Linked DNA regions of Sporocytophaga myxococcoides DSM 11118. Each later gene encodes a partner of the first gene's protein in a complex. Links are inferred from orthologs where the notes say so. Each region holds a gene or a part of one and is shown on either strand. Other genes may lie near its edges.

Evidence for each region.
Region 2: the proteins of groL (region 1) and metK are in contact, whole or in part, in a cryo-EM structure (PDB 8P4O), measured with the Escherichia coli proteins. The link is inferred for Sporocytophaga myxococcoides DSM 11118 from one-to-one orthologs.

Annotation. Positions count from the first base shown.
Region 1 is NZ_KE384560.1:1,277,532-1,284,545, forward strand. What follows is about bases 957-3,837. They hold groL (chaperonin GroEL), read right to left. Parts: upstream 3,274-3,837; coding sequence 1,639-3,273; downstream 957-1,638. Other genes in these bases: K350_RS0123800 (hypothetical protein), read right to left, coding at 1,156-1,530; K350_RS0123810 (co-chaperone GroES), read right to left, coding at 3,329-3,610. Also shown: K350_RS0123795 (POT family MFS transporter), read left to right, coding at 1-910; K350_RS0123820 (hypothetical protein), read left to right, coding at 3,866-4,585; preprotein translocase subunit SecG, read right to left, coding at 4,666-5,022; K350_RS31665 (hypothetical protein), read right to left, coding at 5,029-6,237; LPS assembly lipoprotein LptE, read right to left, coding at 6,259-6,804; K350_RS0123840 (sigma-54 interaction domain-containing protein), read right to left, coding at 6,840-7,014.
Region 2 is NZ_AUFX01000006.1:536,933-543,883, reverse strand. Bases 1,662-4,479 are described here. They hold metK (methionine adenosyltransferase), read right to left. Parts: upstream 3,801-4,479; coding sequence 2,523-3,800; downstream 1,662-2,522. Other genes in these bases: K350_RS0110830 (SAM-dependent methyltransferase), read right to left, coding at 3,885-4,479; K350_RS0110840 (HU family DNA-binding protein), read left to right, coding at 2,163-2,435; K350_RS0110845 (PD40 domain-containing protein), read left to right, coding at 1,662-1,797. Outside these bases: more of K350_RS0110845, read left to right, coding at 1-1,661; more of K350_RS0110830, read right to left, coding at 4,480-4,613; K350_RS0110825 (DUF2905 domain-containing protein), read left to right, coding at 4,651-4,878; K350_RS0110820 (alpha/beta fold hydrolase), read right to left, coding at 4,870-5,634; K350_RS0110815 (pyridoxine 5'-phosphate synthase), read right to left, coding at 5,638-6,351; K350_RS0110810 (GatB/YqeY domain-containing protein), read left to right, coding at 6,429-6,881; K350_RS0110805 (CvpA family protein), read left to right, coding at 6,890-6,951. UniProt on the Escherichia coli protein: Catalyzes the formation of S-adenosylmethionine (AdoMet) from methionine and ATP.

The DNA.
Region 1 (7,014 bases):
ATTGCCCAAAATATTTAACTATTTTTATTTATCAGTAAATATGGGTGCCTTTGTTTCAACTATTTTTACACCCATCCTTCTGAGAAGATTTGGTCCTTCCGTAGCCTTCGGTGTTCCTGGGGCTTTAATGCTTTTAGCTACTATTATATTCTGGTTAGGTAGATCAAAATATGCAGTTATTCCACCAGTTGGCTGGAAAAAATATAAAGAAGAAATACTTAGTAAAGAAGGGATGAAGGCTTTGGGTGGACTTGTAATTATATATCTCTTTATTGCGGTCTTTTGGTCTCTATATGAGCAGACTGGCTCTTCATGGGTGATTCAGGCTATGAATCCACATATGATAAAATCATTTGATGTATTTGGATTTAAATTTGAAATTCTACCTGATCAGGTTCAGGCTTTAAACCCGATTTTCGTTTTAATTCTGGTTCCTTTATTTGATTTGGTTGTATACCCTTTTCTTGGAAAGTTTATGAATTTAACTTCTTTAAGAAAAATTACGATCGGAATGTTTGTGTGCGCATCCTCTTTTGCTATTGTGGCTTATATGGAAACAAGTCTTTATGCTGGGAAGGATATTTCGATTTTGTGGCAGTGTTTTGCTTATCTGATACTGACAATATCAGAAGTAATGATTTACGGAACCGGGCTGGAATTTTCGTATACTCAAGCTCCAAATGATATGAAATCACTTATCATGGGCTTTTTTCTTCTTTCGGTTTCTCTGGGAAGTTTGTTTACAGCTTTAATAAATTGGTTTATTCAAAATCCTGATAAAACTTCAAAATTAGCAGGTCCTGCATACTTCTGGTTTTTTTCCGGACTTATGCTGATTACAGCTGTTGTATTTATTTTTGTGGGCCTTAAGTATAAAGAACAATCACACGTTCGAAAAGCGATGAGTTAGAATAAGAAAAAGATATTTTAATTTTAAGCTTACAATAAGTTTACATTACCATTCTACCTTTGTGATACTAAAAACAAAGTGGAAAAGGAATGAACTTTAATTTCTTAAAATCAAATTTACCCGATTTTGATCTGCTGACACTATTAATGGTTGTCAGTGCGGTAATACTTTTAAGTATCAGATCACTATAATAAACCTTTACTCCCAAATAGGAGGGGTTACTTTAATTGAATAGGGAGAGTGATTTATTTACAATTGTTGATCACCTTCCTGATATATCTGAACATGATATATTCTTCACTTTCCTCGTCTTTTTGATGGACGGCGTCTTCTAAATCGACTATTACTCTGTTTTTTATGGAATCTGTGCGGAGAAATTTGGAGACATTTTCCCTGATATAAGCCCTCTTTTCTTCTTCTGTGTGAGAAAGAAATTCTATATAGACCTCTTTTACAAGCTTTAAGCCTCTGTCTGGGCTTAGATTTTTAAGAAGAGTGAAACATGAAAGGTTGTTCAGCTCTTTTTGGGATACGATACAATCACAGTCCGCAATGCTTAAATGCAAATAAGCAAGGAAGTGTTCGTAAACCCAATTCATCGTCACATTTTGATGAACCATAAACTTAAAAGGTTTAACATTGTAAATTTAATCCTTTTGTAAATAACAAAAAAATACCTCTGTTAATTTAACAGAGGTATTTTTGTTATTGTTTTGTAAAACAGGCTATTACATCATTCCACCCATTCCTCCGCCCATTGGAGGCATATGGCTGTGAGCAGCTTTTTCTTCTGGCTGATCTGCAACTACACATTCCGTAGTAAGAAGAAGAGCAGCAATAGAAGCAGCATTTTCAAGAGCTAGTCTTGTAACTTTTGTAGGATCTAAGATACCAGCGGCAAACATGTTTTCATATCTGTCATCACGCGCATTGTATCCATAATCACCTTGTCCTTCTTTTACTTTCTGAACGATTACAGAACCTTCAAGACCTGCGTTGAATACGATAGTTCTCAATGGAGCTTCGATAGCAGTTCTGATGATTTGTACACCTGTGATTTGATCTTCGTGAGATAGTTTTAAATTATCAAGTGCTGCACTAGCTCTGATAAGAGCTACACCGCCACCAGGGATAACACCTTCTTCAACAGCAGCTCTTGTTGCATGTAATGCATCATCAACTCTGTCTTTTTTCTCTTTCATTTCAACTTCAGTAGCAGCGCCAACATAAAGGATAGCTACACCACCTGAAAGCTTAGCTAGTCTTTCCTGAAGTTTTTCTTTATCGTAGTCAGAAGTAGTAGATTCAATCTGAGCTTTGATCTGATTAATTCTCGCTTTAATTTCTTCTTTTTGACCAGCACCGTTAACAATAGTAGTGTTGTCTTTGTCAACAATGATTTTTTCAGCAGTACCTAAGAAATCAAGGGTAGCGTTGTCAAGTTTGAATCCTCTTTCTTCAGAGATTACAGTTCCGCCAGTTAATGCAGCGATATCTTCAAGCATTGCTTTTCTTCTGTCTCCGAAGCCTGGAGCTTTTACAGCAGCAATTTTCAAAGCACCTCTTATTTTGTTTACAACAAGAGTAGCAAGAGCTTCGCCATCTAGATCCTCAGAAATGATCAACAATGGTTTTCCTGTTTGAACTACTTGCTCCAATACTGGAAGAAGTTCTTTCATTGAAGAGATCTTCTTGTCATAGATAAGGATGAAAGGATTGTCAAGATCAGCTTCCATTTTATCTGCATTGGTTACAAAGTAAGGAGAAAGGTATCCTCTATCGAATTGCATACCTTCAACGATCTTTACTTCAGTCTCAGTTCCTTTTGCTTCTTCTACAGTGATTACACCATCTTTACCAACTTTGTCCATAGCATTGGCAATCATTTTACCAATTTCCTCATCGTTGTTGGCAGAGATTGTAGCAACCTGAGCTACTTCCTGAGAGCTCTCGATTTTTTTAGATTGTCTTTTAAGATCAGCAACGATAGCTTCTACAGCTTTATCGATACCTCTCTTAAGGTCCATCGGGTTTGCACCTGCCGCAACGTTTTTAATACCAGCATTGAAAATAGCCTGAGCAAGAACAGTAGCAGTAGTAGTACCATCACCGGCAGCATCAGCGGTTTTAGATGCAACTTCTTTTACAAGTTGTGCACCCATATTTTCGATTGGTTCTTTTAATTCAATGTCTTTCGCAACAGAAACACCGTCTTTAGTAACTGTTGGAGCACCGAATTTTTTGTCAAGGATTACATTTCTTCCTTTTGGTCCTAATGTCACCTTTACAGCATCAGCCAATGCATCTACACCTTTTTTCAGTTTTTCTCTGGCTTCTGTATCGAAAAATATATTTTTTGCCATGGTATTTTTAATTTTTTTTGTTTTGTAATTGATTTGCTTTTAGACAATTAAGTTATTAAAGAACTGCGAATATATCAGCTTCGCGCATCATAAGATACTCTTTCCCATCAATGGTGATCTCAGTGCCTGAGTATTTACCATAAAGAACAGTGTCGCCTACTTTTACAGTCAGAGGCTCATCTTTTTTTCCTGTTCCAATTGCAACAACAGATCCTCTTTGAGGTTTTTCTTTAGCTGTATCAGGAATAATGATACCAGAAGCGGTTCTTTCTTCAGCAGGAGCAGGTTGGATCAAAACTCTGTCTGCTAGTGGTCTGATATGTAGATTGTTACTCATTTTGTTAAAGCGTTTAATTTTATAAGGTTAAAAGTTTTTAATTTTCTTCGATACTGCAGCTCTGCATTTCCTGTGCCAGAGGTAAAAAGCTGAAGATTTGTCAGTGAACGGTGAGGCATAGAAACCCAGATCTGCCTTTTTTGTTTTAAAACCTGTCATTTTTTCATTTGTTTTTTTAGGGTGAATTGGATAAATTATGTGAGGGCTAACAAAATGGCATTGAAATCGTATATCTAGTATAACTTTTTTGAGATTATGAAAGAGTTAAATAAAAACTGGCTGACAGAAGGACTTATAGATTTTGAGTATAAAAAATATATGCTCCTCGCTTACCTTCACGATGTAAAGGGAAGCTTTAATGAAAAGAAACTTTATCCATTTCTTTCCGATTTACTTTTTCACTATCAGAATCTTGTGCGTTTAAAGGAAAATAAACAGCTTCTGAAAGAACATTTCCCTAAACAAATTTCCAGTGCTGATTTCGAAAAGTTAGAAGTCATCTATGAGGAATTGGTCAATGATGACAAGGTTATGCGGGAACTGGAGGAAATAGTAATGTTCGCATTGCCTAAACTTAAAGATCAGTTGGTGGAGGGAAAAGAGATTTATGAAGAGATAGAAGACAAGCTGTCAATAAGTCCGATAGGACTGTCTCCTCTTAATTTAGATGCGGGATACCTTTTATTTCATACTAATAACAGAACTGAAACACAGGTTTATGAATATCAGGTGACTTTATTTCAAACAGCAGAAGCTAAATACAGAGGAATTCATACACACTTTGTCGAAAGTATAAGTAAGACCATAGGGAATACTTTTGAAAACATAAAATTGGAGTTGATTAAGAAGTATAAAAAGTTACCAAATCCTGCTACTTTTTTGGTGAATTCAAAAATAAACTATCCTTTTGAAGAAACTGTAATGCCTATAACCAAGAGGTTGCTGGTGAAAAAGCTTTATTCAGAAACTCAATAGACTATAGTAAATACTATTACGGTAGGGATAAAAAAAACGCCTCTAATTAGAGGCGTTTTTTTTTATCTTTTATAACAACATTATTCAGCTGTATCATTTTTAGCAGGAGCTTTTTCCTGACCTTCACCTGGAGCTTTAGGCATCAGCTTATTTCCTTCCTGAGCTCTTTCAACGTTCACACTGTTTATACCTGCGTCATTATCTTCAACATTGTTTTTATAAAGAAGATTAATGCCAAGGCAAAGAACAACTAGAGCAATTGCAAATCCCCAGGTTAATTTTTCTAGTAAATCTCCGGTTTTTTTCACACCCATGAATTGAGTAGAACCACCTGCAAAGTTTCCGGAAAGACCACCACCTTTAGAATTTTGCGCAAGTACCAGAACAACAAGGAAAAAACAGGCTATAAATATTAAAACCGTGACTAAAATTTCCATTATAAATTATTTTTCGTTTTTTAATTCATTAATAAGGCCTGCAAAGTAAGTACTTTTTTCAGGATTTTTCAAACTTAATTGTGTGTAAATATCAATAGCTTTCTGAATTTTACCTTGTTTTATCAAAATCTTAGCAAAGTTTTCAGATACCAATCCTTTGGATTCTACACCGGATTTTGCAGAAAGGTCTTCTTGGTCCTCGGCAACAGTCCTTGGATTTAATGGAGGAATTGTTGGATCCTCTTTTATAAATTTGTCTATTATATTTTCAACTTGCTTTTTATCAAGCTGTTTTCTTCCTCTATCAAGGAATTCTAGGTATTGAATGTGCAAATCAGCATCATTATTACTGATTTCCTCGTTGTCAATATTTTTTTCTATGATTTTTTTCTCGAGAAAAGCGTTTTTCTCTTCTTCTTTCTTTAAAAAGATTTCAACCTTTTCCCAAGGAAATTTTTCAATATTGATTTTGTTTTTGCCCTTAAATGCTTCTTTCTGAGAAAGTTCTTCTAGTATTTTATCTTCAGGAAAAGCGTATTTTTTTTCCGGCATTACCGCCGGTAGGATGACTGGAGGAGGAACAGTAGAAGGATTTTCTGCGTCGGATTCTGGATCGGTAATTTTATCTTTGGCTGCTTCTTCTTTCAGTTTTCTGAGTTCTTGCAGGTTTTTCTGAAGATCTTCAAAAAATTCTTTTGAATTGGTTATGACCTGCCCAGTAGGAGGGGAATATTTTTCAGCTTCTGACGGATCATCTTTTTGAGGAAGAATTTCTTTTTCCTCCTGAACTTTAATTTCGTCTCTTTTTTCTGGTTCAGAAATTAGCTTAGTATTTTTCTCTTCAGCAATGCTGGCAGTTTCACTTATGGCAATGTTTTCTTCTTCAATTTCTTCAATGAGAACTTTTTCTTCAAGAAGATTTTCAGGAGCAGGAGCCTGTATTAAATGATTGATTGATTTATTTTCTGATTTAAAAGAATACCTCGAATGGTGGATTATCTTTTTAAGATTTTTCCTGTCAAAAGAATAGGCTGCTGCTTTTCGTATTCTTTTTTCAGCAAGCATATTATCTGTTTCATAGGAAGCCTTGGCAAACAGGATATGTGCTGCCTGGCAGTAAGGGAAAATCTTCACGACTTCTTCCAGATCTTTAAGATCTGTAGAAGAAACTTCCGCGGAGTTTGTAATTAAGTCTATGAAACGTTGCTTATTCAATATTTATCCGGTTTTTAGGATTTACCAGTTGGAAGTTGTTTTTGTAAAGATATCCAAAACCATCTGGTCCAGCATCTTATTTACTAAGGTCCCTTCTACTTGTGATAAAGCCTGATTGGCAGGGAAGTCACCGCTTGTAGGCGGACTGGTAAAGACATTGGTAAAGCTGGCTTTTTCATCGAGTGTATTAATAAATTTTACTTCAATCTTTATGACCAATCTGTTGATACCAGCAATCTCATTGGCTTGAACACCCGTACTCGTTATATTATAACCAACTATTCTTCCCTCAAGTTGCCAGTCTCCATTACTTTTTACTAGTACCAGGTTGGAGTTTTGCTGGTAGTAACTTCTTAGTTTTTCAGTGAAATTCTGCGAAAGGGTAGGAGGGCCATTACCTGCGTCATTAGGAAAATTGAGAATAGAAATGTTTTTTACTTCCGGAGGAATTCTTCCATCGGTAAATGAATATACACCACATCCTGTTAGGAAAGAAAGAATAAATACCAGAATAAGTGCATTAATGCTTAATCTAAACAAGTTTCTGGCGGGGCTAAATTTATTCATGATACTATATTCAAAATTCTTTTATTAAATCAAAATTATTCTTCGATTTCATACTGCTTTAATTTCCTGTACAGTGTACGTTCAGAAATGCCAAGGTCGCGAGCAGCATTTTTTCTTTTATTATGATTTCTCTTCAGGGCCTTTAAAATCATTTCTTTTTCCTTGTCTTCAAGAGAAAGCGATTCTTCTTCGGGCTCCTGAATTGCATCC
Region 2 (6,951 bases), on another replicon or contig:
ACAACCAGAGACATCATATTCGCTTCCAACAGGAGTTCTGATACACTTGTTCTTCCCAAAAAGGAAATCTATAAACCATTGGAGCAATATTCTTTATTTAAGTTTAATGGAAGTAATAAACTAGTGAGGCTTACAAACGATATCAATGTTATCCAACCTGTATTCGTAAAGTCTTCAAATTCTGTTTTATTCATTTCGGATGATGATAAAATTGATAATTTATACAGCCTGAACCTAACTGATAAAAAGCTTTCCAGGAAATCTGCTTTTTTATATAATATTAAATCTTTCCATATATCAAGTGCGAATAATAACCTGGTCACTATAAATAGGATTGGAGGAAAAGAAAGAGCTTACTTTTTCCCTCACTACAACCTTGATTCTGTTTTTACAAGATTGGAAACCCCTTCTTCTGAGATTGAAGAGAAATCTGACGATAAGATAACCAGATCAGAGAAGCAAGAATTTGAATTCAATTCAAAAGAAAAGGTTAAAGAAATAAATCTGGATGAGTTCCGATTTGAGTCTGATTTGAAGGATACCACAAATAAAGGCAGGATAGCCGGGGCACCTTTAAGGCAAGAACCTGCTGATACAATTAATAAAAATCAGTTACAGAAAAAAACATCATTCCTTGGACCATATCCATATAGAAACTTCTTTGGAATCGATAATGTCATTTCCACAATTCTTATTGATCCTTTAAGAGGATTAGGAATATTACTGGAGGGACAAATGTCTGATGTGCTTGGTAATCATAGAATAAACGTCGGAGCTTTTGGTGTTGCTGATTTAAAAACCAATAACATATTCGGAGAATATATTTACCTAAAGAAAAGGGTTGATCTCAAAGTCAGGTACGATAGAAAAAATCTTTTTGCTTCAAATGAGTCAACGTCTTCTCAGATATATACTTTGAATAGATTGGCGTTTACTGCATCCTATCCGTTTTCTGTATACTCCCGGTTAAGTGTTAGTCCTTTTGCTGCTTTTACTCGAAGATCTGTTACCGAAATGACCTCTAAAGATATCACACAAGGATATCAGGGACTTAATCTCAGCTTTGTTTACGATAATACAATAAAGCTTGGGTTGAATATGATTGAAGGAACAAGATTTATTCTTAGCGCAGAGCAGTATGTAGCAAACGGCTCCTCTGCCAACAACTTTGGAAAAATCAATCTTGACCTCAGACGGTATCAAAGAATTTATAAAGAAATTGTTCTGGCGGCACGTGTCGCTGGTGGCGCCTTTACTGGTAATGCTAAGAAAAACTTTTTGCTTGGAGGAATGGATAACTGGTTGTTTAACTCAACCGATAATTCCTCTCCTAACAGCCCTTTAGCGATATCTCAGTTTAAGAACAATTCTGATTTACTTTTCATTGAGTACTCAATGCCAATGAGAGGTTTTATATATAATTCACAGTTTGGGTCGCGCTATGTGCTGATGAATGCAGAACTCCGCATTCCATTTAGAGCAATTTACAGACAACCAATCTCTTCTTCATTTTTAAGAAATTTTCAATTAGTAGCCTTTACCGACGCTGGATCTGCCTGGACAGGCGATACACCTTTCAGTAAAGATAATAGTATTAACACCACCGTTGCTGGAGGAAATGGCAACCCATTTACGGCAGAAGTAAGGAACTATGTGAATCCATTCCTGGTAGGGTATGGATTTGGCGCAAGAACGTTATTGTTGGGATATTATGTAAAAGTAGATGTAGCATGGGGAGTCAAAAATAACGTGGTGCAAACTCCATTATTCTATTTCACTTTTGGATACGATTTTTAATATCTGTTTTCATCGAATTTTCAGGTACATGTAAATCATTTAATAATACTATTTTTTACTTGTAAAATACTCTGAATGAGTGTTTTAAATGTGTATTTGTTAATTGGTTTATTATATAGCTTGAGCCTTTAAAACTTGCTCCCTGGATTCCTTTGTTGATAAGCAATTCAAGTTTTCCACAACCTGTAACCCTGTTTCGACGTATGTTTTCAGTTTTGAATTATCTGTATACCCTATGAATGCTGATTATTAAATGAAAAAAGTTATCAACATTTTGATATATTTTTGTGTAAAACTATTGTACAATACTGGAATTCATATAATTTTGACATAAGATTTTAAACACAAGTTAAATTTTTAAAAAAATGAACAAAGCAGAATTAATCGACGCAATCGCAGCTGAGTCAAAACTAACTAAAGCTGATTCAAAAAGAGCACTTGATGCATTCCTAAGTGCAGCTTCTAAAACTTTGAAAAAAGGAGATAAAGTTATCATCATTGGATTTGGTACTTTCTCTGTAGCTAAAAGAGCAGCAAGAACTGGTAGAAACCCACAAACTGGTAAAACTATCCAGATCAAAGCTAAGAAGGTTGTAAAATTCAAAGCAGGTGCTGATCTAGCTAAAAAAGTAAAATAAATAATTAAAAAGCCTGATCTGAAAAGAACAGGCTTTATTTATTAATGACTTTAAATAAGAAGGGCTCCCATTGGAGCCCTTCTTATTTTACTTGATTTTGAATTCTTTCTTTACAGCTTCTACATGGTCAAGTTTTTCCCATGTGAAGAATTCAACTTTTTTACTTACAGTTTTCTTGATCTCTGTTTTCTTTTTGCCATCATCTTTTAGCTCCACATAAGAAAGATCTACTTCTTTTATAAATGGTTCTCTTCCCATATGGCCATATGCAGCTGTTTCAGAGAAAATAGGGTTTTTAAGGCCTAATCTTTCAACAATAGCTTTTGGTCTCATATCAAAAACATTCAATACTTTGGAAGCGATCTGAGCATCGGTCATATTTACTTTCGCTGTTCCGTAAGTATTTACAGTTAAAGAAACTGGTTTTGAAACACCGATTGCATAGGCTACCTGAACAAGTATTTCTTCTGCAACTCCCGCAGCAACAAGGTTTTTAGCAATGTGTCTTGCTGCATATGCTGCGCTTCTGTCAACTTTAGAAGGATCTTTTCCAGAGAATGCTCCACCGCCGTGTGCACCTTTTCCTCCATAAGTATCAACAATAATTTTTCTTCCTGTTAATCCTGAATCTCCGTGAGGTCCGCCAATTACGAATTTTCCGGTTGGGTTGATGTGGAAGATTGTTTTACTGTCAATAAGTTTTTTAGGAATCACAGAAGGGATTACTTCATTGACCATGTCATTTTTGATCAATTTCAGCATATCTGCATCTTTCCCAAAGTCATCGTGCTGAGTGGAAATAACGATAGTATGCACTCTCTTAGGCTTGCCGTTGTCGCCATACTCAATTGTAACTTGAGATTTTGCATCTGGACGCAGGTAAGTCATTTTCTTGCCTTTTTTTCTGATCTCAGCTAACTTTTTTACCAGTCTGTGAGAAAAAGCCAAAGCCATAGGCATATATTCAGGAGTTTCTGTTGTTGCGTAACCAAACATCATCCCCTGATCACCAGCTCCCTGATCTTTATCAATGCCTTCTCCTTCATTAACACCTTGTGCAATATCTGGTGACTGTTGGTGAAGTGCAGTAAGTATACCACAAGAGTCTGCTTCAAACATGTACTCTGCTTTGGTATACCCGATTTTCTTAATAGTATCTCTTATAATATTCTGAGTGTCAATAGTAGCCTTAGTAGTAACTTCACCGGCAACTACAACTAGTCCTGTAGTAACCATCGTTTCACAAGCAACTCTTGAATGTGGATCTTGTGCAAGAATTGCATCAAGGATTGCATCTGAAATCTGATCAGCAACCTTATCAGGGTGACCTTCCGACACGGATTCTGAGGTAAATAGGTATGACATTATTTTTTTAGGTTTAAAGGTATCTTATTTAAGAATAACTAATTATCAAAGTTAAATTAAAATCCAACAACACAAAAAACTTAATCAGTTTCTTCCAAAAAATAGAAATACTGTGGGCTTTTTGTTAAGATCTGGTAAATTTTTTTTCCATTCATTAAGGTTTTTCGTCTGAATAAATTGCTGAGGTCCTGTAATATCACAAGCTATACAAAGTTGGGTTTCAGGATTGCCAGTCGCAATTATATCTTCTAAAAATTTATTATTGCGGTAAGGTGTTTCGATAACTATCTGTGTGGCTCTCTTGTCCCAGGCTTCTCTCTCTATGGCTTTAAAAGCCTTAATTTTTTGATCTTTATCTATTGGAAGATAACCTTTAAAGCAGAAATACTGACCATTGAAACCTGATGCCATTAATGCCATAAAGATGGAAGATGGGCCTGGAAGAGGCACTATATCCCATTTTTTTTTATGTGCAATTGCAACAGCTAAAGCTCCTGGGTCAGCTATGCCAGGACAGCCAGCTTCAGATAATACACCAATATTTTTTCCTGATGGAACTGTTTCAAATAATTTAATGGCCTCTTCTTTTGAAGTATCTTTATCAAGTTGATAAAAGATAAGGTCTTCTATTTTTCGTCCTGTTTTTAGCTCACTTATATATCTTCTAGCTGTTTTAATATTTTCAGCAAAATAATAATCAGTTTCTTTAATAACTTCAGCTATCGCCGGAGCCATCATCTGAAGGGCAGTGCCTTCTGCCAGTATTGAGGGAATCAGATATAATTTGGAAGTTTCAGATTCGGGAATCGACATTGTATTTATATTTGTTGATCATTTAAAGTGCTAAAATATGAGTGAATTTCAAGGCTTAGGAAAAGGGTTGATTATAGGTGGTATTATTTTCGTCGTTATTGGGTTGATACTATTGTTTTCTGATAAAATACCCCTATTAGGCAAACTCCCGGGAGATATTGCGATTAAAGGAAAAAACTGGTCATTCTATTTTCCTTTGGCTACAAGTATTTTACTTAGTATTCTTATTTCGTTAATCTTGTTCGTTATAAGAAAATTATTCTGAATCAAACTCAAAAATCAGATTGATAAATTCGACTGGTTTTTCAGCATGAATCCAGTGGCTTGCGCCTTCAATTGTTTTTAACGTAGAGTTTGGGAATATCTTTTTAATAATTGGTTCATCAGAGAGTTTTATATAATCACTTTTGCCACCTCTAACAAATAGAGTGGGTGTGTTGATTACTTCTGAATCATTAATTCCAGCACCTACAAATTCAATTTGTTTTGTGATTACACTCAGGTTTATTTTCCATTTGAATTGTCCATTTTCATCTCTGCCCAGATTCTTTAACAGAAATTGTCTGGTAGGTAGATCTTTAATATGAGCCGACAATTGAGTATCAGCATCTGTTCTGCTTTCAAGTGTTTCAAGGTTAACGCTATTCAGCCCTGCTAATATGGTCTGGTGGTGTGGCGCATAATATCTTGGTGCAATATCAGAAACGACTAATTTTCTAACCAATTGCGGATATTTCTGAGCTAATTTCATACTCGCTTTTCCACCCATTGAATGGCCCACTATCAAAGCATTCTTTATGGAATGATCTTCCATAAATTCTTTAATGTCATCTGCAATCACATCGTAATTCATTATATCACTCCAAGGCGAATTGCCATGGTTTCGTTCATCTATAACGAATACTTGATACTTTTTAGCCAACTCTTTGGCAACAGAATATAAATTGTCAGAAGATCCAAATAATCCATGTAACAGAATTAAAGGTTCCCCTGATCCTAGTTCTTTATAATATAATTTCATCCTTTAGTTTAATTCTTTAAGATACATTTGGATTGTATTCTCTAGTCCAAAATAAAGAGCATCGCATATGAGTGCATGCCCTATAGATACTTCATCAAGATTAGAGATATTGTCTTTAAGGTATTTTAGATTTTTAAGATCAAGATCATGTCCTGCATTAAGTCCTAATCCAAGAGAAGCAGCTTTCTGGGCAGCAACTATATATTCGGAAATAGCTTTTACCTTATCCTTTGAAAAATTTTTTGCATAAGGTTCGGTATAAAGTTCCACTCTGTCAGCACCAGCTTCTGCAGCTCCTTCAACCATTTGTTCTACAGGATCTACGAATAGACTTACTCTAATCCCACATTCTTTAAAACCCCGGATAACATCTTTTAAAAAATCTTTATATTTTATTGTATTCCAGCCAGCATTGCTTGTAATAGCTCCCGGAGGATCAGGTACAAGAGTTACTTGATGTGGTTTGATTTCTTTTACAAGATCAATAAATTTTCCTTCAGGATTCCCTTCAATATTAAATTCAGTTTTAATCACTTCCTTTAAAGCATAAACATCCGCATATTTGATATGTCTCTCGTCTGGTCGCGGGTGAACTGTTATTCCTTGAGCTCCAAATCGTTCGCAATCCAATGCAACTTGGATCAAATCGGGATTATTGCCCCCTCTGGAATTTCTCAATGTGGCTATTTTATTTACATTTACACTTAAGCGGGTCATTGTTTTTTCTTTTTCTGAAAAATAATTTGACTATTTTTGACGACAAATAAATTCAATATTCTATTAAATTTCAAAAGATGAGTTTAAAAGAAAAAATCGATGCTGATATAAAATCGGCAATGCTAGCAAAAAACAAAGATGAATTGCGTGCATTAAGAAGTATAAAATCTCTTATTTTATTGGCAGAGACTGATAAAGGCGCTCAGGGAGAGGTTTCTACAGATGCAGAAATTAAGCTTTTAACAAAGGCGGCAAAACAAAGAAAAGAATCAGCTGAAGTTTATGCCGGACAGGGAAGGGCGGACTTGGAAAAAATTGAGCTTGATGAATTAGCAGTAATCGAGAAATATTTGCCGAAGCAGCTTTCTGAAGATGAAATAGCTGCAAAACTGAAGGAAATAATTGCTGAAGTTGGAGCCAAAGGTCCTGGAGACATGGGAAAAGTTATGGGCGCTGCAACTAAGGCATTTGCAGGAACAGCAGATAATAAAGTTGTTTCAGCATTAGTTAAATCATTGTTGAGTCAATAAGAAATAAAGTGGAAATCTTTGATATAATAGTTATTCTGATTCTTGCACTTGGGGGATATGCGGGATATAA